Regions from separate parts of the Alteromonas sp. AWM4_230 genome, predicted to be linked through region 3. Evidence: predicted binding sites of a transcription regulator. Region 3 holds the regulator's gene; each other region holds the start of a gene.
What was found. The regulator FNR, encoded in region 3, switches genes on or off when oxygen is low (the NO sensors DNR and NnrR bind a similar motif). The targets are predictions, from matches to a motif close to TTGATCTAGATCAA.

Region 1 (10,086 bases), 2.1 Mb from region 3:
CACCGCACGGGTTGGCGTGCTTAACGATTACACATGCTGGCTCTTCGAATTCCTTAACGCACTCTAGCGCTGCATCGGTATCAGCAATGTTGTTAAACGATAGCTCTTTACCTTGAAGCTGAGTAGCGGTAGCCACAGATGCTTCTTGAATATCGTTTTCTACATAGAAAGCCGCTTCTTGATGGCTGTTCTCACCATAGCGAAGATCTTGCTTCTTAGTCAGCTGCATGTTGTAGGTACGTGGGAATTCACTATGCTGGTGGTCGCAGTCCGCTTCACAACCTGTGCTATCTAAACGCGCACCAAAATAGTTCGCAATCATGCCGTCGTATTCAGCTGTGTGTTCAAATGCTTTGATGGCTAAATCGAAGCGTGTGCTGTAAGACAAAGAGCCGTTATTGTCGTTCATTTCAGCAAGTACGCGAGCGTAGTCAGAAGCATTAACTACAATAGTCACATCTTTATGGTTTTTCGCAGCAGCACGTACCATGGTCGGTCCGCCGATATCGATATTTTCAATCGCATCTTCTAGCGTGCAGTCTTCGTTTGCCACGGTTGCAGCAAATGGGTAAAGGTTAACTACCACAAGGTCGATAGGCGCAATGTTGTGCTCTTCCATCACTGCTTCATCGGTACCGCGACGACCAAGGATACCGCCATGAATTTTAGGGTGAAGCGTTTTAACACGACCTGCCATAATTTCCGGATGACCTGTGTGATCAGAGACTTCTTTAACAGGTAAGCCAGCGTCAGCGAGAAGTTTAGCAGTACCGCCCGTCGACAGAAGTTCTACTCCAGCGTTATGCAGCGCTGTCGCGAAATCGAGGATACCGGTTTTATCAGAGACACTAAGGAGAGCACGTTTAATAGGTTTTGGTGTTTGCATAAATTTTAAGTTTCTAATGTTGTAGTGTTGAAACAAAAAGAGCACCGATTGGTGCTCTTTGGTGGGCAAAGCCCTTGGAATCTTAGTTCATGCCGTATTGCTTAAGCTTCTTGCGAAGTGTGCCACGGTTGATGCCCATCATGATGGCAGCGCGGGTTTGATTGCCGCGTGTGTAAGTCATGACTTCTTCTAGCAGCGGCGCTTCAACTTCAGCCAGTACCATTTCGTACAGGTTATCGATGTTTGCGTTATCCAATTGCTTAAGGTACTTATTAACCGCTTGCTTTACAGAGTCACGCAGTGGCTTTTGAGCTTGCGTTTGTGAAGGCGTAGTTACTGTAGTAGTAAAAGGTGAAGTCACGTTTTGATCGAACATAATACTGTGTTGCTCTTAAGTTAGTCATCACTATGCTGCGGGAGAGATCTGTCGGGTCTCTCGTGTCTGCAGCGCTTGAAAATATGCATTTAGTGCATCGAGTTGCTCATTCGCGTCATCGATAGCGTTAAACGTTTTACGAAACTGACGATCCGTATCGTGCTCCGCGAGATACCAGCCCACGTGCTTACGGGCAATTCTTACACCGGCTATGTCGCCATAAAAGTCCTGCACATTCGCTACATGCTCGTGCAAGAGTTCATATAACTCTGACAGTGGCGGTGCTGGTAGGTTCTCGCCCGTTTCAAGATAATGTTGGATCTGTTTAAAAATCCAAGGCTTACCTTGCGCGCCGCGACCTATCATTACGCCATCTGCACCAGTGTAATTCAGCACCTCTTGTGCTTTCTCTGGAGAAGTAATGTCACCATTTGCAATAACCGGAATTGATATTGCCGCCTTTATTTGACGTATGGTGTCGTACTCCGCTTCTCCCTTATACATACAAGCTCGCGTTCTGCCATGAACAGCAAGCGACTGTATGCCGTTTTGCTCTGCAATGCGGGCAATGTCTACCCCATTGCGATTTTCTGGGTTCCAGCCGGTGCGAATTTTCAGCGTCACGGGTACGTCAACAGCATTCACTACTGCTTTAATAATCGCTTCCACTGTGTCTGGGTATTGAAGCAGTGCAGAACCTGCTAGCTTCTTATTGACCTTCTTGGCAGGACAACCCATGTTGATGTCGATGATTTGCGCACCGTTATCTACATTAAATTGTGCTGCTTGAGCCATAAGCTCAGGGTCAGCCCCAGCTATCTGTACAGAGCGAATGCCTTCTTCACCCTCATGATTCATACGCGCCTGTGATTTGGCTGTGTTCCAAACCTTCGGATTACTCGAAAGCATTTCTGAAACAACAAGCCCTGCACCTAAGCGCTTACAAAGTTGGCGAAACGGTCTGTCTGTTACGCCAGCCATGGGGGCCAACATCAAATTGTTTTCTAACTCGTAAGGTCCAATTCGCATTGTAAAATGTATAGCTCGCCATCTAAAACTGCACAGAAAATATACACCCGGCTAAAACGGGGCGCTAAGTGTACGTGTTTTCGCAAGGCTTGAAAAGGCTAAAAATCACACAAAATTTCACTTCGTGGTCTTGACAGTGAAAAAAATCTGTCACATTAGTAAGCTAACGCCGATTTTTAGACTAATTATTGTACGAAAGTCTTACAGCCCCCGATTTGAAAGGGCTGTAATGTGAAAAAAATTAACAAATTATTAGATGCTGACGATTTTTATCGTATGAATTTTCGTCGCAATATCGCGGTGGTTTACCGTAAAGACTCTTATTTGACTAGACGTAAAATTAACCGTCTAGTCAATTTTATAATTGCGCTTAGTGTTTTTTGCCCGACACTCGCGCCCATTCTCCATCAATGGCGCTGGGCTCAAGCGTGATATCGCTAGCATAGGCGTCTTCAATTCGAGTTACTTGCTCTGCCAGTATGCCGGAAAGCACTAACAAGCCGTCTTTTTTGCAATAGTTAGTAATAACGCTTTGCAGTTCCAGTAACGGACCAGACAATATATTGGCCATAACCACATCGGCTTCTAGTTCAGGTTGGTCTTCTGGTAGATATACATCCAGGCGGTCTTCGACGCCATTGCGGCGTGCGTTTTCTTTTGTGGCTTGCAGGGCTTGCGGGTCAATATCAATACCAATAACGCGCTTAGCACCTAGTTTTAATGCAGCCAGCGCTAAAATGCCTGAACCACAGCCAAAATCGACCACAGTTTTATCTGTCATATCTATGCCGTCTAACCAACGTAGACACAGTGCAGTAGTAGGGTGCGTACCCGTGCCAAAAGCAAGGCCTGGGTCCAACATGACGTTAACGGCATCAGGGTCTGGAACGTCGCGCCAGCTTGGGCAAATCCACAGGCGCTCGCCAAACTGCATTGGGTGGAAATTATCCATCCACTCTCGTTCCCAGTCTTTATCTTCAAGCGGCTCTAGCTTGTATGTAAAGTCTGGGCCAAGCACTTTAGCTTTACCTAGGCGCTGCAGAATACTTTTTATATCCGCATCTGCTTCAAACAAACCCACTACTTGTGTGTCTGGCCACAGTAACACTTCACCCGGCTTGGGTTCGTACATTGGGGTGTCTTTCGCGTCGACATAGGTAACCGCCTGCGAGCCATTTGCAGTTAGCATGTCACCTATTGATTCCGCGTATTCAGAAGAAGTATTAATTCGAAGTTGTAGCCAAGCCATATTTATCGTTCGTTGGGACCTTTGCGGGTTATTGTACCTTTGCTTGGCGTTAAACAAAATGAAAGCACGTGAAAAGCGCAAACAAACGGCGTTATTTGTTTGAGTCAGTGGGGCTTAAGTACCTTAGCCTTTTGTCCACTGGTATGAATTGATAATGCGCCTATAGTAGTTATCAATGCGGTTCGATTGTAAAGTTAACCGGAGTTTTATGCGTATTCTTATCCCTTTTTTGTGTGCTGTTGCCATTGCTTTGCCTGCTAAAGCCCGTGAATTAGACGTGGTAGTTGGCTGGAACAAGCCACCCTATGTTATTTCTCAAGAACACAGCGGTTTTGAAATTGACCTGGTAAGAGCCATATTAGCAGAAATGGGGCATACGCTTTCGCCCATCTATGTTCCATTTGGGCGTACTGCTCGGCTTCTAAAAGATAGTACTGTGGATATAGGCCTTACACAAAGCGCAGCGCACAATGTGGACGATTCTGTTCTTTCCGACCCCTACATTATTTATCAAAATGTTGTTGTGACAAAAACGCAAAATAACTTTGTCATCAATGATGTTAATGGACTTAAAGGTAAGCGTGTCATTGGGTTTCAAACTGCACAATCGGTATTAGGTGAAGAGTTCAAGCAAGCATTAGCGCTAGAGCCAATGTATATGGAAATGGCAAGGCAAGACCGGCAGGTCGATATGCTCATGCTCGATCATGTGGACGCGATTGTTTTAGATAGAAACATTTTCAACTACTTCAAGTCTCAAAACAGCGCTTATGTTGAAGAGGAGACAGAATTCCATGAATTATTTCCTATCTCAATATATCGCGCGGCTATACCCAATCCAAAGCTGAGAGCAGAGTTTAATTCAGCCCTTCATCGCTTTATTGCAGGTGGTCGGTATCAATTACTGCTCAATGAATATCAGCTTGATAATCTGCTTCACAAGCTGCCAAAGGCGCCCACCAAACTGTAATTGCGTATTTTATCGTGTAGACAGTGAACCATTTTTGATTCAACGTATATCAAACGTAGCAATACGTTTATGTCCGTCACTTTTTACCTAACCGTAGATAAGGCACGATGGTAAAAAAGTCATCGCATAAGAACGTTTTCATAAAAACAATGCGTTAAGGAAAGCTCTATGTTGAAACAGTGGTATGTACTGGCTGTCACTTTGCTGTGCACCGCCTGTGTGTCGCAATCGCACCGTGAAAATAGTGATAATAAAAAGTGGCTAGATGAGCCAGCATATCTGCAGGTGCAGGCTATCGTTAATGGCGATACTACATCGACAGAGTTGGTCAGTGGTTATCTAGCGCGAATTGAGCAGTTAGATAAAAAGCCCAACAGCGTTTTAGCGCTAAATCCTAATGCATTAGCAGAAGCTAAATCAATCGATAAACAAATAGCCAGTGGAGCGGCATTAGGCCCGTTAGCCGGTATTCCCGTATTGCTTAAGGACAATATTGAAAGCGCAGAAATGCCCACAACAGCAGGTTCTATGGCGCTAATTAATAACGACACCGCACGAGATGCCCCCATTGTGGCGAAGCTAAAAGCAGCGGGCGCGATCATTCTAGGTAAAACAAATTTGTCTGAGTGGGCAAATTTTCGTTCTGAATCATCGATAAGCGGTTGGAGCGCAGTGGGTGGCTTAACTCGAAACCCTCACATATTATCAAGAAGTGCATGCGGTTCGTCGTCTGGCTCCGGCGCAGCGATGTCGCTTCGATTAGCGTCACTTGCCGTAGGTACTGAAACCAATGGTTCTATAATCTGCCCAGCATCTATTAACGGTGTAGTGGGCTTCAAGCCAACCGTTGGTTTACTTTCAAGAACGCACATTGTACCCATTTCATTCAGCCAAGATACGGCCGGACCCATGACAACCAACGTTCAAGACGCATGGCTGATGACAGCGGTAATGGCTGGCGAAGATGCAAGCGATAGTGCTACTGAAAATACAGCTTCCCATCGACCTGACATGCCTTCATCGGAAATGTTGGCAACAGATTTAAAAGGCAAACGCATTGGCGTTGTCAGGTATCGTCAAGGTGATAACCCTCATGTACTGGAAGTTTACGAAAGCGCGCTAAATCAGTTAAAAGCATCGGGTGCTACGCTGGTGGATATAAGTGATTTTTCACAGCCTGATTCCTTTTGGGCCGACTCTTACAATGTTTTACTCAGCGAATTCCATCACAGCATCAACGAATATTTGTCGGGCTCCCCAGCAGAGATCCCTGTAAGAAATCTATCTGAGCTTATTGCTTTTAACAACCAAACCGAGCGAGAGCTAGCGTTATTCAATCAAGATATTTTTGAAAAGTCGCTAGACGCTGCGCCTATTGATAGCGAAGCATATCAAAGCGCCCTTCGCCTTATTCAAGATACAGCGGGCAAAAACGGTATTGACGCATTGCTAGCAAAACACGACGTGGATGTATTAGTTGCGCCTTCAAACAGCCCTTCATTTTTAATCGACGGTGTGTATGGCGATCATTCGCCAGCTGGTTTTATTGGTATAGGCTATCTAGCCGCTGTTGCCGGCTATCCACATCTCACAGTACCAGCGGGTGAAGTGAAAGGCCTTCCAGTAGGCATTAGCTTTATCGGTGCTAAGTGGAAAGATGAAGATGTGCTAAAGATAGGTAAAGTCTTTGAAGCTAAACATGGCTTTTTCATTAAGCCAGGCCTTTTACCTACACGTTTTGATGACCCCAGCTTAAAAGGCATAAAGAATGGACTAAATGAGAGCCGCTAGCTAAAAGCACGTGGTTTGAATGTGAAGTCTGTTAAGCAGTGTTGAAACTAAAAAGCCCCCGACAATTATCGGGGGCTTTTGCTATTTATGTATGCTATTTATGTAGCTGCGAGTGATGATTTAACCTGGCTTTTTAACCCAAGCGCTACACCAGCCATCAGCGTTAACCAGCTTATTAGGGAAAATGTTACAAGGGCGATATTGTTCGCCATCGGCACCCTGCACGTACATGCAGTTTGCACATTTTGCACCTTCAACGGTTGAAGACGGTGTGTAGTTTAATGCTTTCGCAGTTGGGTCATCTGCGCTCAATTGTTCTTGAGCTTGCGCACGTAACGCTACACCACCTAATGTAAGACCGATAACTGTAGAGCCAGACAGTTTTAAAAAGTCACGGCGGTTTACAGATTTCATAACATTCTCCTTAAGAGATAGAAACGATAATGATTCTTTTTTATTCAGTGTCTTAAACGCAAAAACCTGCCCAAAGAGGCAGGTTTTGTGTAATGTTTAAATACTATCTCTTTTTGAAAAAAGATCGAATGAAATGTCTTATTTTCACTTGATCTAGATTAAATAAACTTCAGAGTAATAATACCCGATAGTAATTATCAGACCCTTCTATCTGCTACAAGTTCATTTTTTAGCTAGGGGGACTCCGGGTTTGGCGTAGGCAAACTGTGCAACACGCGTAGTGCTATGATAGCTATCTAATCCAGAAATACAGGCAGTGTTTGCTTTTTCTATATCGGCGTATCCGTCTTCATCAATAATGCTCTCTGGCATATGAAGCTCTTGAATTTCTCCAATAACCATTTCGGTTTCGTTAAGCAGTTTTAAATGTTGCGCCACTTTTAAGCCCATCTTGATTTCGCTTTCTTTAACAAACGGTGCACTAAATGACTCGCTAAACTGCGGCGTTAAACCCACTGCTTCAAATTCGCTCTCATCTGGAGCATAGCGAGCAGACGTTTGGTGCGCTTTGTCTACCCAATCAGTCGACACGTGATTTAGCGTGTAAAAGCCTTGTTGCTTAATATTGCTAAGGGTATCTCGTACCACAGTATGTGGGCGCATTATCATGCCTATAAGTGGCGGGTTAGCACCCACATGAACGATAGAGCTTACAATGGCTAAATTGTTGGTGTTTCCGTTTGTGGTACCCACTAACGTAGCCGACTTAAAGCCAGACAAGCTATTGACTAGATTAGCTCGGTATCGCTGTGCAAGCGCATCTATCTCGCTGCGTGTAAACTGCTTAGTCATTTTCTCGTTCTGCCTCAATTTGAATGTCGTCACCATGCTGATAAGTGGTCAACTCTATAGGTTGGCAGCAGACCTGACAGTCGAGTACTTGGACTTGACCCACATCGTTGACCTCATCTATCTCAACGTCATTAGGCGCCATACAGTAAGGGCAGGAGAAGCCCATGGAACGGGTTAAACTCATATTTCATTGCCTTATTAATCATGAATAGTGTTTATTACGTAATGCTAAGACGAGTGGATTTTCTTTAGCAAAATACCCCGTTATTTATGAAAAGAACGCGCTGAGGCAATCGCAATAGCCATTATTAAATGAAAGGCTTAATAATTAGCCCGAATAAACAGCAGCAAGGTGAATGAATAGAGGTGATGGTGTGGCAAATAAAGTAGGAAACTGCCCGTGTTGTAATAGAGAAACGCGACTTACTTATCATCATCTTATCCCGAAAAAAATGCACCGACGCACCTATTTCAAAAAGCACTTTAGCAAAGCCGAACTGCAGGACGGTATTTATATTTGTAGGCAGTGCCATAGCGGCATACATCGCTTTTATGATGAGATGACATTGGCCAAGCACTATTTTAATTTACAACGCTTACTAGATGACGAGCAGCTTTCAACGTTCTTTCAGTGGGTGTCTAAACAGCGAGTGCGTGTTTAATAAATGGCTTGGTCTAATACCGGCCAGTAGACTTTAAATACATTCGATATGGATTTAATTTGATTAACTTGGCTGTATAAATATACACTATTGGTGTTTTCACAGCCAAAGATACTTCATGCGAAAAGATTTACCGCCACGTTATTACCTCACACATTTTCACGAGTTCCTTAAGTTCTTTGAAGGTGTTAACAGCATGCTTTTGAGTGATGAGGCAGCTGATTTTGTTGAGCGCTTCAACGCATTAAACGATGATAAAAAATGTATTGTGGTGCGCGCTGCAAATCGCAAATATGCGGTTATTGACAGAACCCAGTTTAACTACGGCGAAATAACCGAGCCGCAAGCACAAATAGATTGTCTCATTGATAGCGGGTGGTTTGGCGACCTTTCGAACGCGTCGCTTAATGATATCGCCGGCGTTCTAACCAAAGATGCGTTGTTGGCGCTTCTTGCTGAATACGGCAGTACGCAGGGGCTCGCGTCTCTCACTAAGCCTAAACTCGTGACGTTACTTAATGAACATATCGGTGCTAGAGGCTGGCCAGAGAGCTTTTCGCTAAACAACTATTTAGTGTGTCTATTTGATAATGCGCTTCGCTATTTACTGTTTATCTATTTCGGTAATACCAAAAGCCGTCTGAATCAGTTTTCTATGCGCGATCTCGGTGTAATGAGAACCCGCTCCGATTCGGTAACCGATACTGCACGCTTTGAAAGTAAAAGCGATGCGCAAGCAGCTTGGTTTTACGCCAACCACTATAGCCAGCTAGCCTTTTATAACAATGATATGTTACTTGCCTTAGCGGATAGTGATTTCCCTGCTACAGAAGGTGTGTCAGCCAGTTTCTATCGCGATCAGCTGCTTTACGCACTTGGGCTTAAAGTGTTGGCTTTCGATAGGGCCAAAGGGTTAGACATTTTAAAACTAGCGCAAAGCGATAAAGCGAAAGAAAAGTGGCTAAGAGAGAGCTATAAAGACGGACAAGAAGATGACGTCAAACAAGCTCTTGAGGGCATTATTGATAATCCTCAATCTGATACGCTATTAGCGTTTGCCGAAGATTTTTATGCCCGTAAATACCATAAAAAGCGTACCAGTACCGTTACCGATATGCTACGAAATGCAAGCAGGTCGTTAGATATTGATGTAAGCCAAAATCAGCAGGTAGAACGCGGCGTATTGGCCCATTATGCAAGGCAAGGCGTAGAAGGCTGGCGCACAGAAAACCGTTTGTGGCGAAGTTTATTCGGTCTTACTTTTTGGAAGCAACTTTACGAAGAAGATACGCTGGTTACGGAGTTCGATCGCAGGCCATTATCGCTTAAGCAAAATAACTTTTACGCCAAGTTTGAGCAAAGTATTGAAGCACTGCTGCTTGCCCTTGATAGCAAAGAGAAACTGCGCTTTCACATTCATAAAATGGCCACAATGCACTATGGCAAAGTGAACAGCCTGTTTATGTGGTCAAGCCATTTGCTTACGCCTTTAGAGGCTCTGATAGAACACGGTTCTCTCGACAGTATCTATGCTTTACTTCGCATGATGTGTAAAGATTTTGAAAGCCTGCGCGATGGTTTCCCCGACATTATGGTGTTTGACGGCGCGCTTCGCTTTGAAGAAATTAAAGCGCCGGGCGATCAGCTTCGCCGTAACCAATTGGTTTCCATTCAGCGTTTGCAGCAAGCCGGGTTTGACGTTGCTGTAACGACAGTGAATTGGGTGCGGGACCCAGCTCAACCCTATGTCGTAGTGGATATTGAGACTACCGGTGGAAACAATAGTTATAACCGCATTACCGAAATAGGCATGGTTAAACTAGTCGGCGGTGAAGAGGTCGATAGATTTCAAACCTT
Region 2 (10,086 bases), 270 kb from region 3:
ATATTGTATAGGTCGTGTAACACTACATTAGCGTTCAAAAAAGTTGCATAAAATATTGAGACTCAATAATGCGAACGACCGTTTAAAACCTCAAATCGTTATTTGACTTAAAGGATTTTCGGATTGTTCAATGAATATTAGGCGTTACCTATTTACACACCAGTGCAAAAAGTATTCCCGATGACTTATAGCAAATATTCAAATAGGGCGATGGCACATTTTTCGCACAAAATGGTAGGGGAGCGCCCCTATTATTGGTGAAAGGGTTGGATAAATATTGCCGAAAATTTGCGTATCTAAGCTCCGCATTAGCTCCCTGAAATTAGAGGATAACAGCTAGATTTACGTCAAAGGATTTGAAAATGTGGGCAAAAACAGCTGAAAGATCAATGACCTTAACCGAGCTGCTGACAAAAATGCAGCCTCGCGCTAGTCAAGATTTGTTTTATTTTGCAGATTTTTGGGAAGTGATGGAGAAGCGAGGCTTTGGTCCGATGCTAGCGCTTCCGTCCTTTATTGCGTGTACACCTATAGGCGCTATTCCAGGTGTACCTTCGTTAACCGGTGTGACTATTTTACTTATTGCATTGCAAATTTTACTTGGTAGCAGACATCCATGGTTACCTCAAAAAGTAATGGATATTCATTGCGATGCCGATCAGTTGCGCCATATAGTTGAAAAAGTAAAACCCTACGCGGCCAGTGTTGATCGCTTTCTCGTTCCCCGTTGTTTTTTTATGAGGCAGCCCGTGTTCCGCTCTCTAATTGCATTGAATTGTGTTGGCTGCGGCTTGGTAATGGTTCCGTTAGAGCTTATTCCCTTTATGGGTCTTATTCCCGCCTTGGCGGTATTCATAATGGCGGTTGGTATGGCTACAGACGACGGCGCAGTAGCCTTGGTAGGTGTAACAATTTCGCTGTTTGGTTTTGTGTTAGGCTTTCAGCACCTGCCTGCAGTGGTGAGCTAATACGCGAGCTACTTATACATCAATCAAGCATAAACTCAGAGGTAGGCAAGTTCATTGTTTGGTACCTCAGTTCTCCCATAAATGCGCGTGCCGCTGGGCCTAACGTGTCTCCATCTTCGAAAGAAAGATAGAGAAGGGCCTTTCTCAACGCCGCATTGTTATCCAAAGGAAGCGGTACTAGCGTACCATTTTCTAATTCATCCTTGATAATGGCTATAGGTAGCCATGCAAATCCTAATCCTTGAGCGATGATATCTAAAGATGTTCTCACGTGACTCACTGTCCAGCGCTGTTCTGCACCCAGCCAACCCACATCCGCCTTGCGCTCTGCAGATGAGTCGCGAACGACAATCTGACGATGAGTTTTAAGATCTTCTAAGGTAAGAGTTCTATTTAATTGATGCAATGGATGTTTAGCATGAGCCACCGCGGCGAACTCAATTTCACATAAGTCTTCGCTAAAACCATTCGGAAAGACAAAGGGAGAAATGCCCAAATCTACTTTTCCGCTACTTAATAACGCGTTAGCTCCGCTAAGGACGGTTTCCTCTATTTCTATACGTAAGAGAGGAAACTCTGCAGAGACTTTGGCAAGCACGTTATACAATAACTCAGAAGGGAAAATAATATCCACAGCTATACGTAGTGTTGTTTCTGTTCCTACTTTTAAGCTACTTGCTACCGCTTCAAGCTTGTGAGCTTCGTTAAGCAAAAACGAAGCGCGGCGATACATGAGCTCACCCTGCGGAGAAAGCTGTACTTTACGGCCAATATTTTCAAATAGTGTTACACCAATGGCATTCTCAAGTTTTTGAACAGCGTGATGAACACTAGATTGACTTTTATGTACTTCTGCAGCTGCTTGATTGAAACCACCAGCATCAACAACGGCTTTAAACATACGCCATTGTTCGAGTGTAGATTTAAGCATACGACGCCCTTAACCCGCTTTATGGGCTACTTATAGCATAGAGTGATTATACAAGTCACTTTTCAAGAGCGAGGTTAATAGATGATACAGGACACGTTACTACTGATACGTTCTCGTATCCCATAAGCATTAATTGCTCAGCGGCTAATTTGGCACGAACGCCAGATGCACAATGAATGTAAAGCGGTGTAGAGGCATCTTTGAATTTCTCCAGTGCTTTCATCTCGAGCACGCCTCGTGGAATGTTTTGGGCAGAGGGGACTGGCTGGCTAGCTGCTTCATTGCTTTCCCTGACATCGATGAGAGCGCCATTATTGTGCACTAGCTCTTCTGAAGCTTTTTCTGCAGTGACGCATCGAATATCGAAACTGATGTTCTCAATCCGAGTTTTAATATCTATTAGCATAATACTTCCAATTGATAACGACTTTATGTAATTAAGATAAGGTTAATCTAATGTAAGGACCGAATCTCACTAAAACAATATGAATTACCGGAATTCGTCGCATAAAATGGCAAGTCGGCAAAATGTCTTATACTTTAGTATAATTAATAGCTAAATTATTGCCAGAAATGTTAAAGAAAGGAAGTGCTTATGTCTGAAGATATGGTAATAGGTTCAGAGGATATAATGGAACATGCGGTGGAAGCTGAGATCTTCCTTAAGCAATTTGCGAATAAAACACGTCTTATGGTGCTTTGTTCATTGTTAAAAGAGGAAAAGTCGGTAACCGAGCTTTTGGAAGTAGTCAATGTTTCACAGCCCGTGATTTCTCAACACCTTGCGCTATTGCGAGAGTCGAAAATGGTAGCTACGAGAAGGGAAGGGCAAACAATTTACTATCGACTAGCGGATGAACGTGTCAAACGACTTATTGCGCTTATGGACGAATTCTTCTGCAAGTAACTTTTTCGTATCCATTATCACAACGATAATGTCCGTGCCAACACGGACATTATATCGTTTAACATTTATTCAAATTCTAATCTTAGACGATCTATCCAGTTGTTTACTCGCTATCCAGTTGCTTTCTCAAAAGGGCAATGTAGTCCTCTTCTGCAATCCTATCACTATCAACCTCTGGTCTATTGACCAATTCGTCATGACTCAGGTTGACCGCAACACAGTGTGCCGCCCAATCGATATTTTCAATGTCTCTCGGTAATAGCGCAAGATGTTTACCGCCTGGAAGCCAGTTATTGGTATCAACCACTAACATGACGATTTTCCAACTTCGCGTGTCGATTATAAAATTGCTTATGTGTCCAACGTTGTCGGTAGTCGTAGCAACCTCATAGCCTCCCACTTCGCCAACAGCCCTCAAATGATTACTCGTTTTTTCAGGGTGAAGTGTTTCGGATTCTTCTGCTTGCTGTAATTCAACAAGCTCATTGGGATGTGCAAATTCTCCCCATGCCCCTGGCCCAATCCAGTAGTAGCCGTAACCAAAGTACTTGAAGAGGTTTTCTTCATACTCTCTAGAAACGGGCTTATGTTCATCAATTGACGGACTATTCTTTAACTTTTCAACAGTCATATTTACGTGAACAGTGTCATTACTGCTATCTAGCTCTGTCACAGCGATAGGAGAAATAACAACTTTTCTGCTAAGAGGAAGCCACGTATTTGTATCTGCAACCAAATAACGTACGGTAAACGTTTCATCGTCAAAGAGAATATCGCGAACACCGCCTACCTTGTCATCAACGGCGTGAATAGAAAAGTGAGTAAGCTGTTTTGAACTAATGATCATCGTTGCGCCTCCTTTGCTAGGGCTCTTTGTATAGAGTGACAGTTACCATTAGTTTATGTCACTCTTTAATACTCTAAGTGTAGACAGTCCTTAACCTTTCTTCATTTTCTTCTTGCATAGCCTTGATTGAGATCATTTATCATCTAAAACAAAAAAAGCTCGCCTGAGCGAGCTTTATAATGTGAACTGGTATGATTTTAACTTAAGCTACATCAAATTCTTCTTCAGAGTAATCATCATCGTATTCTGATTGATTGCTAGCGCTGCTGTGGAGGGTATAAAAGTGTTTTTTCCCTCTTGCCAGCCTGACATATTTTGCCCACGCTTTTTCAAGGTTATTCACTGCTTCAACTTTGCCATTGATGAATTCAACGAAATGTTGCTCATCTTCACTTTCTGGCGAAAGTTCACCGCTTTCAAGGCCTAATAAGGTCTTGCCATAGTTAGTTAAAAGATCTGCTTCAGTGATACTGAAGTCACCTGATTTACGAAAGCCATAGGGAAACTTTTGACGGTCAATGTATGGTTTTGGAGATAGTCGAATAGCTAAACTTTTCATGTTGTACCCAACGTATTGTTTTGTTCAGCGCACTTTTAAAATAAATAAAAATGAAGATAAAACAAAAGATTTTTCTCTTATCAATAAAAAATTTTTTAACGGGTTAAAAAGTGACGGAGACTCAGAGGAATATTCTTGCAAATGGGCTATTTTGGAAACTGTTTGCAAAAGGTTTGTATTCTTTAAACTTATGAAAAATAAGAGTATATCCGGATTTTTTAAAGGGTTGCTTTTGTGGGCGTATTGTCACAAAAATGACATATGGAATAGCAAAACACGCATGTGAGAATACAGCAAAGATATCATCAAAAATTCTTGTCGCTACGATGATTAAAATTCGTTTTCTATTTTTCGGCTTAGGATGATAATTAAAAAGTGTTAACAACCCAGAGAAGTCAATGAGTAAAGACTATCGTTACCAGCGTGATGAATGGGACTCGGTAGAAGAGGAAGATCTTCACGCAAAGAAAACAAATTCTAAACGTCATAGCTCTGTAAAAGTAAAACAGAAGCGTGACTTGCAACGTCGTGAAAAGCAACGACGTTTGCATCAAGAAGAGTATTAATTAAGCGAGTTGATGAATTTTTAATTAAGCGCACCGGTTAAAGAGGTGCGCTTCTGTGCATTTGTATTTACTTACCGTATTATCTATGTCAGTTTAGAGTCATATCAATTCGGTTGTAAATTAAGCATGGATATACGCTTTCTCACCACTTTTATAGAGGTGACAAAAACACGTCACTTCGGTAAAGCCGCTGAAAATCTCTACCTTACTCAATCTGCCGTTAGTGCCAGAATAAAGTTACTTGAAGAGTATTTTCACACGACGCTTTTTATTAGGCAGCGCAACAGTATCCAACTTACGCAGTCCGGAGAAAAGTTGCTTCCCTACGCTAAGCAATTATGCGCCACGCTCAACGAAGCCAAACAAGAGCTGCAAATACAGTCATCTGAGTATGTAGTTTGTGGAGCTACACAGCTCGCCAGTGAATTGCTATTGCCTACAATGCTAAGCCATCTTCACAACTCATTTCCTGATTGGTCTGTAAAGGCAGAAGTCTTGACCCTAGATACTCTTTCCCGCCAACTGCACGAAAGAGTTACAGACCTCGCTTTTTCTACAGAGCCACTCAAATCTGAGGAAGTAAATAGCACAGTTTTGATGGAACATGAAATTGCACTCTATCGTGTTGGAAAGAATTCGGATGCTGTTAATGCCGCTGATTTTGTAGCAATTGACTGGGGTACTAAGGCTAGGGACTGGCTTCTTACCGCCTACCCGCAGCTTCGCGATGCAAAATTAAGGACAAATTCGTTAAATCTTGCTCTTAACAACTTACTTAGCGAAGGTGGGGTAGCCGTGCTACCCACTAATATAGAAAGACAGATACCAGCCAATGTTAACGTGACTAAAATTGCGACCCTTGAAAACGTATCATTGAAATTATACATACACAGTATGAAGCAAATACGGCGTGTTGGCCTTGACGAGATTATAGACAGCGTATCTACAGTAAGTTAAATGCAACCAATAGGTTTTGCGCGAGTGCCACTATATATGGCACATAAATGACAGAATTAAAAAGAGAGTACTATGTCCCAAATACATCCTTTACTAGAAAAAAACGCATTTCAGCGCTTAGAAGCTAGCTTGGAGACGATTAAATCCGAAAAAAAATTGTTTATCCTTAAAGATGAACACGGTTGTGTCATGCTGACTACTGACGAAGAAGATGGTGTGCCGGTTTGGCCAGACGCTGAACTTGCGCTTTTGTGGGCCACAGAAGATTGGGCACACTGTGAAGCAATGGAACTCACTACAGAAGAATTTTTAACTAAGTGGGTTCCAGGTATGACGCAAGACGAACTCATGGTTATTGTTTGTCCAGTTCCAGCTGAAGAAGGTGAGGTAATTTCACCACAAGAGTTTGCTGAGTACCTTTAATGTATTATTCAGGGCGCTGCAAGTTCAAAAGTTCCGGGTGATCTTAAGCACAGAGCTTGGGGTAGTCATTTAATAACTAGATAGAAACAATTGAGCGGTAGTGTAATCAACACGCCACTCGTTGTCTCTACAGCTCTTGTTATTAGATAACCCAAGGGAGGCGTTATGTTTACTGAACAACCCACAATGAACAGCTTATTTAGTCAACTCGGTCTAGGAAGTTCAGATGAAGAGATCGCAGAGTTTTTCGAAACTCATAGAGGGCTAAATAAAAGCCAGCACTTACACGAGGCGCCGTACTGGAATGAAAGCCAGTCCGCATTTCTCAAAGATGCTATCGTAGAAGATGCTGCATGGGCTGAGGTTATTGATCAGCTCAATGCAGAACTACACGAATAATACTATTTAGCAGGCATCTACCGCATTCGTGGCTTATTTCTAATTTTTTGAAAAAAGGCAGTATACGCTTTGTTACACCCAAACATTGATGATTTGTGGTTTGTCCCCTTAGGGGGGACAGGCGAAATTGGTATGAATCTGAATTTATACGGACACAATGGTCAATGGCTGATGGTAGATTGTGGAGTATCATTTGATGAACCCCTCGTCCCGGCGTACAAAAGCGACGATTCGGTTGGTGGCAGCACTTCGCCTAAGGGTGCTACGCATCGAGTAGTAGCGCCTGACCCAACTTTTATAGCGAAGCAGAAAGATTCATTGGCCGGCATTGTGATCACTCATGCTCACGAGGATCATGTGGGCGCTATCCCTTACCTTTGGGAGCGATTTCAAGCGCCGATTTACACTACCTCATTTACTGCTGAGGTACTAAGACGCAAGCTTGCTCGGAGCAAGCTTGCGAATCGAATCCCCATTGTTGAAGTAGACGCTGGTGACACTCGGCAAATAGGCCCTTTCAGCGTGAATTGGTTGGCTATTACACATTCTTTACCTGAGCCCTTCGCACTTAAAATTGAGACACCCGCAGGCACTGTTTTACACACGGCTGATTGGAAAATCGACGCTAACCCCATCACTGGATTGCCCTTTGATGTAGACCTTTACAAGCAGTTAGGTAATGAAAATATCCTTGCGTTAGTAGGCGACTCTACCAATGCACCTAAGCCTGGGTTTTCTATATCTGAACGAAATTGTTATGACGGCTTACTCAGTACTATTTCCCCGCTTAAGGGCAGGGTGGTTGTGGGGTGCTTCGGCAGTAACATTGCAAGACTTGTTTCATTGGCTAGGGTTGCTAAAAAAACTAAGCGCTACATGGCGCTTTATGGACGTTCACTGTTAAACATGTACGGCATTGCAAAACATCAGGGTATCTGGCCCGATGATTTACCGATAACCGACCCTCAACACTTGGGTTATTTGCCCCCTCATGAAGTTTTAGCAGTAGCAACGGGAAGTCAGGGCGAGAAAAATACAGCCTTGGCCCGCATGGCTCGCGACAACCATCCACATTTAAGTTTAGACAAAGGCGATACTGTTATATTTTCATCCATAATTATCCCTGGTAACGAAGAGAGTGTAGGGCGTCTGAGTAAGGCGTTGTCGGCAAAAGGCGTTGCGGTGATTCATAGCGAGGACAGTTCCTTGCCTATTCATGCCAGTGGCCACCCTTGCGCAGAAGAGCTAAAACTTATGTATCACTGGGTAAAACCTAAAATTGCTATACCGGTGCATGGTGAGCATGAGCATTTACAGGCACATGCAGATATTGCTAAGGCGTGCGGGGTAAAGAAACACTACGTGGGACAAAATGGCGATTTATATCGGTTATCTCCTCAGCCCAGCATTCGCCGCCAAGTTGTTCCAGTGGGGCGGGTGCCAGTTCAACAAGACTAAACTTTTCGAAAAAAGTAGGGTAGTAAGAAAAAGTATTTGCATAATTTAATCATTCTTTAATCCTTTTAAGACTTACTTTTTGCGTTATTAAACTTCTTGTCGCTAGTGTAATTAGTTTATTAATATCAATGCGATACCAGTATCTTAAGGAAGTGTAAAAACCTTCTTTTGAAACTGCCCATGTTTCGAACATTCTGGTACACTTAATTGCATAATAAAAATTTAAATTATGCGAACAACTTGTGATGAAGTTTTTATCCTACCTGGTTCTTTTGGTTTTTACTTTTTGTACTCATGCAGAAGCTTCTCCACGGCTTACCAACCCAGTTTTCCAATCGCTCTCGACAAAAAATGGTCTGCCACAAGATGTCGTTAACGACATTGCAATAAGTGATGATGGGTTTGTATGGATTGCCACAGAAGGTGGGTTAGTGCGCTGGGACGGCGTTAGAACAAAACGGATAACAGATTCATCTAACACGCTACTTGATTCGTCAGTTTACAGATTAGCGCTGCAAGGCTCTGAAGGACTTTGGTTTAGCATTTTCGGAAAAGGCAATTACTATCTAGATTTTTCTACGCAAAAAATCGTTCAAATAGAGCCTACGAGTTACTACGATATTGAAGGTGTGGTTCAACACGCCCAGACATTTCATTGGTACACCAAAAACAAATTGGTCATTGCGCTTCACGAAGAAGTTCAGCTTTTCGATACTGAAAAAAATAAATTAACGAGTATTGCTAAGCTACCTACCGAGCTTTTAGAAAATAACCATATCATTCGCGCTGCTATTACTATCGACGACATTTTGTTGATAGCAACATCCAAAGGCGCTTATATAAAAAATATACACGATACAGAACAGCCGCTGGTTAGCCTAGATTACTTAGGTGAAACGCCACAGAATATTGACAATATTAACGCAAAATTTCTGCTGTTGGATAAGCAAAATAGAGTATGGATTTCTACGGTGCTTGGCGTATTCGTCACACAGAAAGAAGACTTTTTAGCGCAAGTGAATGGCGTTAAAAGGAATGTATTTGAGCAGGTAGTTCCTGATAGGAATGTGTGGACTATGGTTCAGCACAAAGACAATGCGTTCTGGCTGGGAACTAATAAAGGCCTGTATCAACTAGTCAAATCTTCAAAAGGTTGGGAGAGCGAACACATTTTAGAGCCTAACAACGGGTTCACTGAAATCTCAAATAAAAAAATTTCAGCAATAGCGAAAGATGAAGCTGATAACTTGTGGATGAGTTCCGTCTACGCAGGCGCGTTATATTTTGGCGTTAAAAGTGCTGACATGTTTACTATTCAGAACGAGCGAGCGGGAGCAGACAGCACATTAACCAGTCATATAGTGTGGACCTTCGCGGAAACCGAGCCCAATAAAGTATGGATAGGTACTGACAATGGGCTAAATCATTATGACTTCACAACAAAAACATCTGACAAATTTCTTTATTCTGACAACAAAGTTTATGGTAAGGGAGCGGTAGATAAACTTATTCCGCTGCAAAACGGAAAGTTATTCGTAAGTACTTATGACGGCATCCGACTCTTCAACCCGAAAACAAAGGAATTGTCTCGCCCAGAAGTACTTAGTGGAGGAGATAATGCTGTCTTTGATACTTATGTCCCCGGCATGGTTCTATCTAATAACGATGTTTTATACTTTATTGGATATGAGGGCTTTTTTAAGTATGACGTAAATAATAAAGCAATCTCTCCACTTAATTTAGACTCACGAGTTTTCAACATCAATTTTTCTTATGGCTTTATAGGGCAGTCTTCCTATCACAATAATAGGTTGTTCTTGGCTACCAAAGGAGGCTTATGGTTAATAGACCCTGAGACTTCGCAGCATGAACTTGTTTATCGTTTCCCTGAGTCGCAGCGCGGAAACGAGCGCTCAATATCATCTTGGGTCATTGACGATATGGGCGTACTATGGCTTGCCTATAGTGGGGTCGGTTTAATTGGCGTCGATGCCGATACATTCGAACCCCTATACAATTTAAACGACACCAATATTCTGTTATCAAACATAGTTTATGGGCTTCAAAAAGA
Region 3 (10,086 bases):
TGGTATCTATTTAGCATTTGCCACCGGGCTTTGGTTTTGTTTCCTTTCCTACCTTTTAAGTACAAGTAAAGTTGCCGAGCTTATTGGTAAAAAAGGCTATTGGTTGGATAGGGCGATGGGCGTGCTTTTAGTTGGGTTAGCCGCTAAGTTAGTGTTGGGTTAACTTTTGTTTATTACACAAGCAGGCATTTATTTTTGTGAATTGGTATAATCGCGCCGATTTTTCTAAAAGTATAAGAGAGTTGTGTGAAAGACGTAAACCCAGACCGCCTGAACAATACGTTGTCTAAACAGTATCAATTCGATACTAAAGGTCTCTTGCGCCGCGCTGCCGGTTTAACAAAAGCTAATTTTTCATCATTGTTTCAAGGTAGCCTTGTTTTATTCTTGACCTTTGTGGTGCTTGGGGTAATTGCCCAACAGTACATTACCATCAATGATGACGGTAGCTATGTATTCGAGCACCAGTCTATTATCCAGATTGTGGCAATCTGCATTGTGGCGCCGTTACTTACGGGCTTATACATGATGGGGGTTTTTGTAGCGCGAGGCGTAAAAGCATCGGTATTTACGGTATTTCAGTTTTTCCCCCTTATATTTCTGGTAGCGTTAACCCAGTTAGTTAGCAGTATCCTTGTACAGTTAGGCATGATGCTGCTTATCTTACCTGGCGTGTATTTCTACCTAGCGTCGTCCTTTTCTCTAATGTTAGTGGCCGACAGAAAACTAACTCCAATTAGCGCAATTATTCTTTCATGCCGAGTATTCAACGTGTACTGGGCCCAAATTGCCAGTATCTTCGGCGTTTTCTTCTTACTGTTTGTGTCGGTACCGCTGACGTTCGGGTTTTCCCTTATTTGGGTGTTACCTTTTTATTTTAGTATGATGGGGTTGCTCTATCAGGAATTGATTGGCGAGCAAGGAGTAAGCACGGACGCATCTGTAGATGATGTGAATGAGTCGAGCTTCGATGCATAAACGTGAAACCTTTAAAATTGTCCTTATAACGCTTGGTGTTCTGGCGGTTATCGTCATTAATGCCATTATTTTTACCAAGGACGAACCGGATATTTTAGATATACCGCAAACGGTGGAGGCGAAAAAGCCGGTACCTGATTTCTCTATTTATAGTGACGTAAAAGAGAAGAAAGAGGCGTTTTTTAACTATCTACGCCCGGAGGTAGAGAAGCAAAACGCTTACTTACTTACCTTGAGACATTATGTACAAACCTTGTATAGAAAAGCATTAGCCAACGAATCGCTTTCTGAAGACGATATGGCTAGGCTTGAATGGCTTGAAGAAGAGTATCGGGTAAAGTCTACACAGCCTTTAAAGACCAAACTATTGGCCTTACTGCAGAAAATTGATGTTTTACCTGTAGAGCTGGTACTTGTTCAGGCTGCGAATGAATCTGCATGGGGAACAAGCCGATTTGCAAGAAAGGGCTACAACTTTTTCGGTCTGTGGTGTTTTTCAAAAGGGTGCGGCTTCGTCCCGAATCGTCGAAATTCCGGCGCATCACACGAAGTGGCAAAGTTTGATAGTCTGTCGCGAGCGACGTACACCTATATGCGTAACCTCAATAGGCACGATGCCTACGCTGATTTAAGAGAGAGCCGCAGTCGACTTCGAGCTAACCAATTACCTATTACTGGTGTTGCATTGGCAGAAGGGCTAATGAACTATTCCGAGCGAGGAGCCGCTTATGTTGAAGAGCTTCAAACAATGATCCTATTTAACGAGGAGTTTTTATCCGAATGATACGCGCTGCATTATTTCTTGCTTCATCTCTTTTTGTCGGTTTTGGTAGTACATCTGTAGCTGCTGAAACGATAGATGTAGAGTACAGCCGTTTCTACAGCCATGTTAAAAAGCTAGATAACGAAGATACCCAAGCGCTTCAGTTTGCGTTTGGTTTTGTCCGAGTAGGAGAAGGGCGTTTATGCGAGGTTAACGGTGCATCTATCGTTACCGATAAGAAAACAATGCCACTAGACGTTACTGATGAAGGACGTTTTACCGTACCCACAGAAAAAGCACTGAAACTGGCTAATGCACTGGTACGTATCGACTTAAACGAACGTGCGAACGTTTGTGATATGTCGGTGCAGCTTGAAACCAAGCCAGAATACCTTAAACAGTATTACAAGAAAGAAGAACTCACTTTTTTGTATGAACAGTATGAAGCTTTTTTCAATGAAATGGGAAGCTTTTTGTCTTTTATGATGCCGTCGGTGAAGGGCTTGATGATTCAGTTCGAAGACAAAAATTTAGATTTCGTTACGCCGCAGGGTGTACAAATTAACAATGGTGTTCTGCAGTTAGAGCAAAAGTGGATAAATGAGGCGAAAGGCTTAACGCTGCCACAAGCGCCGCTGCGTGTAACAGCTATGGCGTCAAGTTAATCTACCTTTTGAACAATTAGGTATCAGGTTAGTAACTGATACCTAATTTGCTCTGCAATTCGCGCTATGGTCTCTTCGCCTTTTGCGCAAAGTTCTTCTGCCCTATGGAACTCCATAATACCTACATCAGTCAGCTGAGGTTCAATTAGTATATCTGGCGGGTCGCCAGCTAAACGAGACCGAGTAACACGAGCTTGCAGTATTTCAAGTGAGCTGCTCATTACGCTCATAATTCCTGGCGGGTTGCGCTTATTCACCTTTGCAGGCACTTCAGTAAATTCTTCTTCTACTTTTTCAATAACATCAGAGGCTATGCTTTCTTCGGTATTCACATCTTCAGAAGCATTGACTTGAAGCTGCTCTTCATTTTCGTCTGACGTTTTGTCATCTTTACTGTCTGGAGAAAACCATTGGCGCAATACGTTTTGGCTTTTAGTAAAAAAGTCTTCGGTTTTACGTTGGTTTTCTTCGTGGTCTTGCCTTAACTTTTCCAACCGAAGCGGGCGAAAATCGGCGTTAAGATTAACCGCAATCACAAAATCAGCCCCTAATTGGCGACACAAGTTCACCGGTACAGGGTTCACAACAGCGCCATCCACTAGCCAGCGATCGCCATGAGCAACGGGGGCAAAGAGCGCTGGAATAGCGCATGACGCTTGAATGGTATCGCCAATAGGTCCTGAATTAAATACCACTTCACGTCCGGTATATAGGTCAGTTGCCACAGCCGCAAAAGGTTTAAGCATATCTTCATAGGTAGATTCACAAAACTCGCTAGCAAGTTTGTCGAAAACTTTTTGTCCGCTGGCAATACCGCCACGTCTTAATCCAACACCCATAAGAGCAAGTACCTGCCAGTCGCTAAGTGAACAGGCCCATTCTTTTAAACCTTCTAGCTTACCACTTGCGTAGGCAGCACCAACGTAGGCGCCAATAGAGCAACCAGCAACAACGTCGATTTTAACGCCAAGCTTTTCCAATGCTTCAATTATACCAATGTGTGTCCAGCCCCTTGCGGCACCGGCACCTAACGCCAGTCCAATTTTCATTTACTTTGGTTCCATAATATTTACTACTTCGATAGCATTGTCTTCATCACTGAGATCTGCGCTATTTTCTGTAGCAAAAGAAGGTTCATCAAATCCTATATCACCATCTGCAACGGGGCCATCTTGAGTGACGATAGATTTAAAATCATAAAGATTACTATCTACAAGATGTGAAGGGGCCACGTTTTGAAGCGCACGGAACATTGATTCAATACGACCTGGGAAGCGGCGGTTCCAGTCTTGAAGCATTGCTTTTATGTTCTGGCGCTGAAGATTTTCTTGTGAACCACACAGGTTACAAGGAATAATTGGGAACTCAGCGGCTTGAGAATATTTTTCAATGTCTTTTTCGCTGCAGTAGGCCAGTGGACGAATGACAATATGCTCGCCGTTATCGCTAACCAGTTTTGGCGGCATAGATTTCAGCTTACCACCGTGAAACATATTCAGGAAAAACGTTTCTAGCATGTCGTCACGGTGGTGACCTAATGCAATTTTCGTCGCGCCTAGTTCTTTCGCTGTGCGATATAAAATACCACGGCGCAAACGAGAGCAAAGTGAACAGGTCGTTTTCCCTTCAGGAATCTTGTCTTTAACAATAGAGTAGGTGTCTTCTTCTACAATCTTGTAATCGACGCCAATGCTGTCTAAATACTCGGGCAAGATATGTTCAGGAAAACCGGGTTGCTTCTGGTCAAGATTTACCGCAATAATATCAAAATGAATAGGCGCAATCTTCTTTAAAAACAATAAAATATCAAGCATGGTATAGCTGTCTTTACCGCCCGATAAACACACCATAACCTTGTCGTTGTTTTCAATCATACCGAAATCGCCAATGGCCTTACCCACGTTGCGACGAAGTCGTTTCTGAAGTTTGTTGAAGTTGTACTTTTGCTTACTTTGCGCGGCGTTTAACGTCGGCGCATCAGCACTGCTTGTGCCTAAACTCATAATTAACTAGCTTGGTTTGTGATAAAGGCGCCATTATACATTAAAGCGCCTTTTCGAGACTATGGCTGTGTTGTTAAATTTATCGAGAAGCGTTAAGTACTGATTTAAGCGTGTATGATTAACTCTCGGAATTAACCGCTAAATGCGCAGTTTTTTTCATGAAAAACGCCCATCGCCGATTCGCCATTTGTCGCCACCAAGTGTCTTGGTATTTAAGCGCAATTAAGTCGTTAACTACACGGTTATCGGTGATTCAAACCCATCTGGCTTAATCGCAAGTACGTCACAATTTAGTTCATCAATAACGTGCTCGGCAGTATTGCCAATAAGCGCCGCCGAAATACCAACCCGTCCCACGGTGCCTATTACAACTAACTCGGCATCGAGTGTTTTAGCCACTTGCGGGATAACTTTTTCAGGCAAGCCTTCTTTCACCACACATTTATTTTCTGGAATACCATATTTCAGCGCGTGACTACGCATTTCTTTCATGTGATGATTTTTTACCGCATCGTGATACGTATCAGGGTCAAACTCTGGTACTTCAATGGCGATGTTAAGTGGAGTTGTAGGGTAGCTATTCACCAAATTAACGTTACCTTTCAGCAAAGAGGCATAATCGTTAGCGATTATCGTAAGCTTGTCGTTTAGTGCAGCATGCTCATCATCTTCACTGCCTACGTTTACTGCAGCTATAATTTCACCGCCTTCTGGCCAGTCGTGTTCTTTAACGAGCAGGACAGGGCGTGGGCACTTGCGCATTAGATGCCAGTCTGTAGGGGTAAAGATTACTGAGGCAAGGTCGTCATGTTTTTTAGTAGCTTTTACTACTAAGTCGATTTGGTTATTAAGGGCGTAATAAATAATCGATTCATAAGCACGGTTGTTCCACTCAACCACAATATCGGTCTCTGAAAAGCCTTGTTCTTTTAGCTGGGCAGATAACCATTTGGCGTGCTCTTTTGTAACGGCATCGCGCATTGATTCACGTTCGTCGGGGCTAAGCATGGTTGTCATATCGTAAGACAAATCATATACCACCATCATAGCGGTAACCGTGGCGCCGGTTTTTGACGCAAGTTCATAGGCACGGCTTAGGGCAGGCTGGTTGTCGCGCTCCGCGTCCACCACGGCAAGAATTCGTTTACACTCAATCATAACGTCTCCTCAACTACAAAGCTTTGTATGGCTGTCGACATCGAAATTGTTTCAAAACAGTTTATATAAACCAGTTACATTAACTATAAACCACATTTTGAAAAACGTAAGTTGTTTTGGATCAAGCGTTAACAGTTCGTTGATAAGTAAAAAGGCTTCATTGAACAACAAAGGTGCTTTACATGCTCAATGGATATGGTGTGACTTATGAGGGGATACAGTGAAATTATAAAGCTTAAAACTAAAAAGCGCGCATGAAGCGCGCTCAAGATAACAGAAGAATAAATTAACCGTTACAGACTACGCTAGGGCCATTTAACGCCTCCAACTTGGTATTTAACCGATCAAAATCCAAAATAGAGATCAATTTACCGTCTACTTTGATAATGTTTTCTTTCTGAAAACGGCTTAATAGACGACTAATGGTTTCTATCGTTAAGCCTAAGTAGTTGCCGATTTCGTTTCGGGTCATAGTTAGGTGAAATTCTCTGTGCGAGAAGCCGCGCTCTTCAAAGCGCTGAGATAGGTGCGATATAAAATATAGCAAACGCTCTTCGGCAGTACGCTTGTTTAAAAGCATGATCATGTCGTGATCTTGTTTAATTTCTGCGCTCATAAAGCTCATGATCTGATGGCGTAGCTTAGGAAATTGAACCGACATTTCATCAAGGGTTTCATATGGCAGTTCACATACCATGGCGGTTTCTAGCGCTGAGGTGTAACTTTGATGCTTACTTTCGCGCAGGGCATCGAATCCAATAATATCACCAGGGAAGTGGAAGCCAGTGATTTGCTCTTCACCATCTTGATTAGTTACAAATGACTTAAAAGAACCCGTTCTTACGGCAAAAAGCGAATGAAATTTATCGCCAGTTTGAATGAGCGTATCACCTTTGTGAAGCGGCTTTTTGCGCTCAATTATATCGTCAAGAGACTCGATTTCTGTTTTGTTCAGCGCCACCGGTAAACACAAGTGACTGAAGCTACAGTTTTGACAGTGAATAGAAAATTGGCTTCCTTTGCTCATAATACATGCTCTTTTGAAGATTACCCAATAATGATACACCCATTTTTAAACGATTGCGCCATGAATAAGATAAGCTGCATAAATGGCCATTATTACGGCAATTATTTGTCTAACGTTATTGTTTTGAAAACTGCTAACAATATACTGACTGCCTGCACTTGCTGCGAGTAGCGTTGGCAAAGTACCTAAACCGAAGAAAAACATGATGGCAGCGCCCTGCAATGCATTCCCCGACGCTAAAGACCAAGTAAGTGTTGAATACACTAATCCACAAGGCAGCCAGCCCCAAATAAACCCATAAGGAATAGCACTAAAAGGGGTTTTAAAAGGTAAAAAACGCTTAGATAACGGCTGCAGTTTAGAAAATAAACCTTTGCCTGCGTTTTCTAACACCGTTAACCCTGTCCACCATTTGCCTAAATAACAGGCCAACAACAGCAACATAATACCGCTGAGTAAAGACAGGGCATAGTTGGCCAGAGGAATATAGTCTGCTGCAATTTTGCCAAGTGCGCCGGTCAGTGCGCCAGCAATGGTGTAGCTAGCTATGCGCCCCATGTTATAGGCTAGGGCGTAAGGCACTGCTGAAGCACCTTTTGGTGACACCATTCTTAGCGCTGCCACTATACCGCCGCACATACCCACGCAGTGAACACCGCCCGCTAAGCCGATAAGAAAAGCTGAGAAGTAATTAATCCCCTCCATGCTGCCCTTGGTTTTTCTCTACTTTAGTATTCTGAAGTTGCTTGCGTTGTTCAGCGAGCTTTTTTTCTTCTGGCGGAAGGTCATCGTCAAACAGTATGCTGTAACCTTGACGGTCTAAATCTTCAAACTGATTAGTTTTAACCGCCCAGAAGAATATTACGATAGCGACGGCTACTATAATGATGGCGATTGGAATTAAAACGTAAATAATGCTCATACTATTTGCCCAGAAGTCGCGTAGAGTTTGTCACTACTATGATACTGCTTAATGACATGCCAACAACCGCCATCCACGGCGAAAGTAGGCCAGATACGGCGAAAGGTAAGATCAAAACGTTGTAACCTACCGACCAACCAATATTTTGTCTTATTTTTTGCTTCACTTGATGCGCAGTTCGGATGAGTTCTGGCACAGAAAGCAACTGATCGCCAAGCAAAATCACGTCGGCTGCAGTTTTCGCAACATCTGTGGCATTACCTACCGCTATCGCTACATCAGCACTTGCAAGAACAGGGGCGTCATTAATACCATCGCCCATCATCATAACCTTTGAGCCAGATTGCTGCATAGCTTGAACCGCTTCATATTTCTGCTCTGGGGTAAGGCCCCCTTTAGCGGCAGATATTGGTAAAGATTTAGTAAGAGAGTCAACGTTTTGCTGTGTATCGCCGCTTAGTACAGCGAGGGTATGACTTTTTGCCAATATATCGAGGGTTTCTTGGGTATCGTCACGCAGTGAGTCACGAACTTCAAAAGCCGCCATAATACGGCCTTTGACAGTAAGAAATACGTTAGCCGAGGGATAGCGCTCGATAAATGATTGCTGTGATTCGTGAACACTGAACGCTGCTGAGCCCATGGAGAATAGCGTGTCATTAATTTCACCGCTAATTCCGCCTCCTGGCGTGACCGTGAAATTTGTCACTTTGTGTACGGTGTTGCCGCTTGACGTTTTATCACCGATAAAGGCCTTATCACCGCTAAAGGCTTTTTTGTCGCTAAAGGCTTTAGCAATAGGGTGCTCAGAGCGAGATTCTAGTGCGCGGGCAATTGATAGCGCACTGTCGCTGTCTACGCCGTCAGCGTACCAAGCGTTTGAAATAGTGAACTTACCTTGTGTAAGCGTACCGGTTTTGTCGAGCGCGATAGTGTCAATGCCAGTGATTTGCTCAAGAGCATCGGCTCGCTTTAGCAAAATACCTTTTTTGTTTAATTTCGCCATAGCACAGGTTAGCGCTGATGGCGTGGCTAATCCTAAGGCGCAAGGGCAGGTTGCTACCAGCACGGAAATGGTGATCCAAAATGCATCATCACTGCCGTTATAGGCCCAAAACGCGTAGGTTAATACTGAAATTAGCAGTACTGCCGTAACAAAATATCGAGAAAAATTATCAGCTAACTGCGCAGCCTTAGGTTTGCTCGCCATCGCGCTTGCTTGAAGCCTCACAATTTGATTTACCAGCGCATTTTTAAGAGTCTGCGTAACCGTAATGGTAAGGCTGCCGTCCTGACATACGGTACCGCCATATACAGTGCTGTTATCTGACTTTCGTACTGGGTTAAATTCACCCGTTAGCATAGACTCATCAACCGCAGCGTTACCTTCTGTTACCAGCCCATCAATGGGAATTGTCTCACCGGGCTTAACTAGTACTACATCGTTCACTTTTAATTGCTTTGCTAAGCATTCAGTAACACTGCCATCTGGCATTAATTTAGTCGCTGAAACAGGTACATACTGCATCATATTGGCAGAAATCTGAGCTGCTCTGTGACGACTACGGTGTTCTAAGAATCTGCTGAGCAATAGCAAGAAAATGAACATACAAATGGATTCAAAATACACTTCACCTTGCTCTAATACAGTAGAGCGAATACCGGCTATGTAGGTACCGAATATGGCGAGCGTAACGGGCACATCCATATTAACCGTTTTAGCGCTTAGCGCTTTGGCGGCGCCCACATAAAAGGTACTGCCTGAGTACAGTACTACAGGTGTAGTTAGCGTAAGGGCAACCCAGTAAAAATACTGTCGGGTCTCTAATTCAATAGCGCCAAACCAATCAAAATACAGCCCAGTCATCAGCATCATAACCTGCATGGTCATAATGCCTGCTAGGCCAAGCTTTTTCAGAAAGGTTTTTTGCTCGCGTTTATAGCTGGCTTCGTGTTCATCTGGGTGAAATGGCGACCCAATATAACCAATGCGTTTTAGCGTAGATAGAATTTGGCTAAGCTTAATTTGAAAAGGTGACCAAGTAACTAAAGCCCGACGCTCTTGAACATTTACAGCTACTTGCTTGATACCTTCAACTTTCGATAATTGCTTTTCAATAAGCCAGCCACAGGCAGCGCATGTAATACCCTCAAGGGTTAGCTGAATTTGCTTATCTTGCCCTTCTTCAAACACGAACTCTTCCTGAAGGGAAGGGTCGTCGTACACCTTGAGTTTATCTAAGGTTTCCAAAATCCCATCGTCAGACTTTTGGGCAGGTTCTGTTCTAAACTGGTAATAGTCTTCTAAACCATTATTAACAATAGCTTCTGCCACGGCTAAGCAGCCAGGGCAACACATGTCGCGTTGTTGCCCCAATATGACAGTAGTGAACTTCCCATCGTCTGCGGCTGCCACAGGAAGCCCACAATGGTAACAATCGTGATTGGCCATTATGGATTGAACTTCATTTTTCCAGAATGGGGTAGATAGACGGTGTTTTGAATTTTCCAGCTATCATCAATAGGTGTGAGCGATATGCGCCATTTACCGTCTAGGTTTTCTTCAATAA

Region 1: ACXACS_RS02610 (high-potential iron-sulfur protein) is a predicted target of FNR. The motif match lies at 6,864-6,877, and genes of this name have one in related genera.
Region 2: ACXACS_RS10150 (PRC-barrel domain-containing protein) is a predicted target of FNR. The motif match lies at 3,776-3,789, and genes of this name have one in related genera.

What each region holds. Positions count from the first base shown of each region.
Region 1 is NZ_JBSWTB010000001.1:598,334-608,419, forward strand. Features, by position in the region: gene purH (bifunctional phosphoribosylaminoimidazolecarboxamide formyltransferase/IMP cyclohydrolase) at 1-886, opposite strand, end outside; gene fis (DNA-binding transcriptional regulator Fis) at 969-1,262, opposite strand; gene dusB (tRNA dihydrouridine synthase DusB) at 1,293-2,291, opposite strand; gene prmA (50S ribosomal protein L11 methyltransferase) at 2,662-3,540, opposite strand; gene ACXACS_RS02600 (substrate-binding periplasmic protein) at 3,749-4,510, shown strand; gene ACXACS_RS02605 (amidase) at 4,679-6,301, shown strand; gene ACXACS_RS02610 (high-potential iron-sulfur protein) at 6,422-6,715, opposite strand; gene ACXACS_RS02615 (flavin reductase family protein) at 6,938-7,567, opposite strand; gene ACXACS_RS02620 (zinc ribbon domain-containing protein) at 7,560-7,751, opposite strand; gene ACXACS_RS02625 (hypothetical protein) at 7,942-8,229, shown strand; gene ACXACS_RS02630 (exonuclease domain-containing protein) at 8,348-10,086, shown strand, end outside.
Region 2 is NZ_JBSWTB010000001.1:2,380,770-2,390,855, forward strand. Features, by position in the region: gene ACXACS_RS10130 (exopolysaccharide biosynthesis protein) at 363-968, shown strand; gene ACXACS_RS10135 (LysR family transcriptional regulator) at 988-1,899, opposite strand; gene ACXACS_RS10140 (rhodanese-like domain-containing protein) at 1,955-2,305, opposite strand; gene ACXACS_RS10145 (ArsR/SmtB family transcription factor) at 2,495-2,806, shown strand; gene ACXACS_RS10150 (PRC-barrel domain-containing protein) at 2,910-3,653, opposite strand; gene ACXACS_RS10155 (MaoP family protein) at 3,856-4,212, opposite strand; gene ACXACS_RS10160 (hypothetical protein) at 4,611-4,778, shown strand; gene ACXACS_RS10165 (LysR family transcriptional regulator) at 4,905-5,735, shown strand; gene ACXACS_RS10170 (DUF2750 domain-containing protein) at 5,808-6,158, shown strand; gene ACXACS_RS10175 (DUF2789 domain-containing protein) at 6,324-6,557, shown strand; gene ACXACS_RS10180 (ribonuclease J) at 6,627-8,015, shown strand; gene ACXACS_RS10185 (EAL domain-containing protein) at 8,261-10,086, shown strand, end outside.
Region 3 is NZ_JBSWTB010000001.1:2,650,753-2,660,838, forward strand. Features, by position in the region: gene ACXACS_RS11415 (LysE family translocator) at 1-163, shown strand, start outside; gene ACXACS_RS11420 (YciC family protein) at 247-978, shown strand; gene ACXACS_RS11425 (glucosaminidase domain-containing protein) at 971-1,762, shown strand; gene ACXACS_RS11430 (DUF2987 domain-containing protein) at 1,759-2,406, shown strand; gene ACXACS_RS11435 (patatin-like phospholipase family protein) at 2,430-3,455, opposite strand; gene ttcA (tRNA 2-thiocytidine(32) synthetase TtcA) at 3,456-4,409, opposite strand; gene uspE (universal stress protein UspE) at 4,644-5,567, opposite strand; gene fnr (fumarate/nitrate reduction transcriptional regulator Fnr) at 5,854-6,594, opposite strand; gene ACXACS_RS11455 (sulfite exporter TauE/SafE family protein) at 6,640-7,299, opposite strand; gene ccoS (cbb3-type cytochrome oxidase assembly protein CcoS) at 7,286-7,516, opposite strand; gene ACXACS_RS11465 (heavy metal translocating P-type ATPase) at 7,518-9,968, opposite strand; gene ACXACS_RS11470 (FixH family protein) at 9,968-10,086, opposite strand, start outside.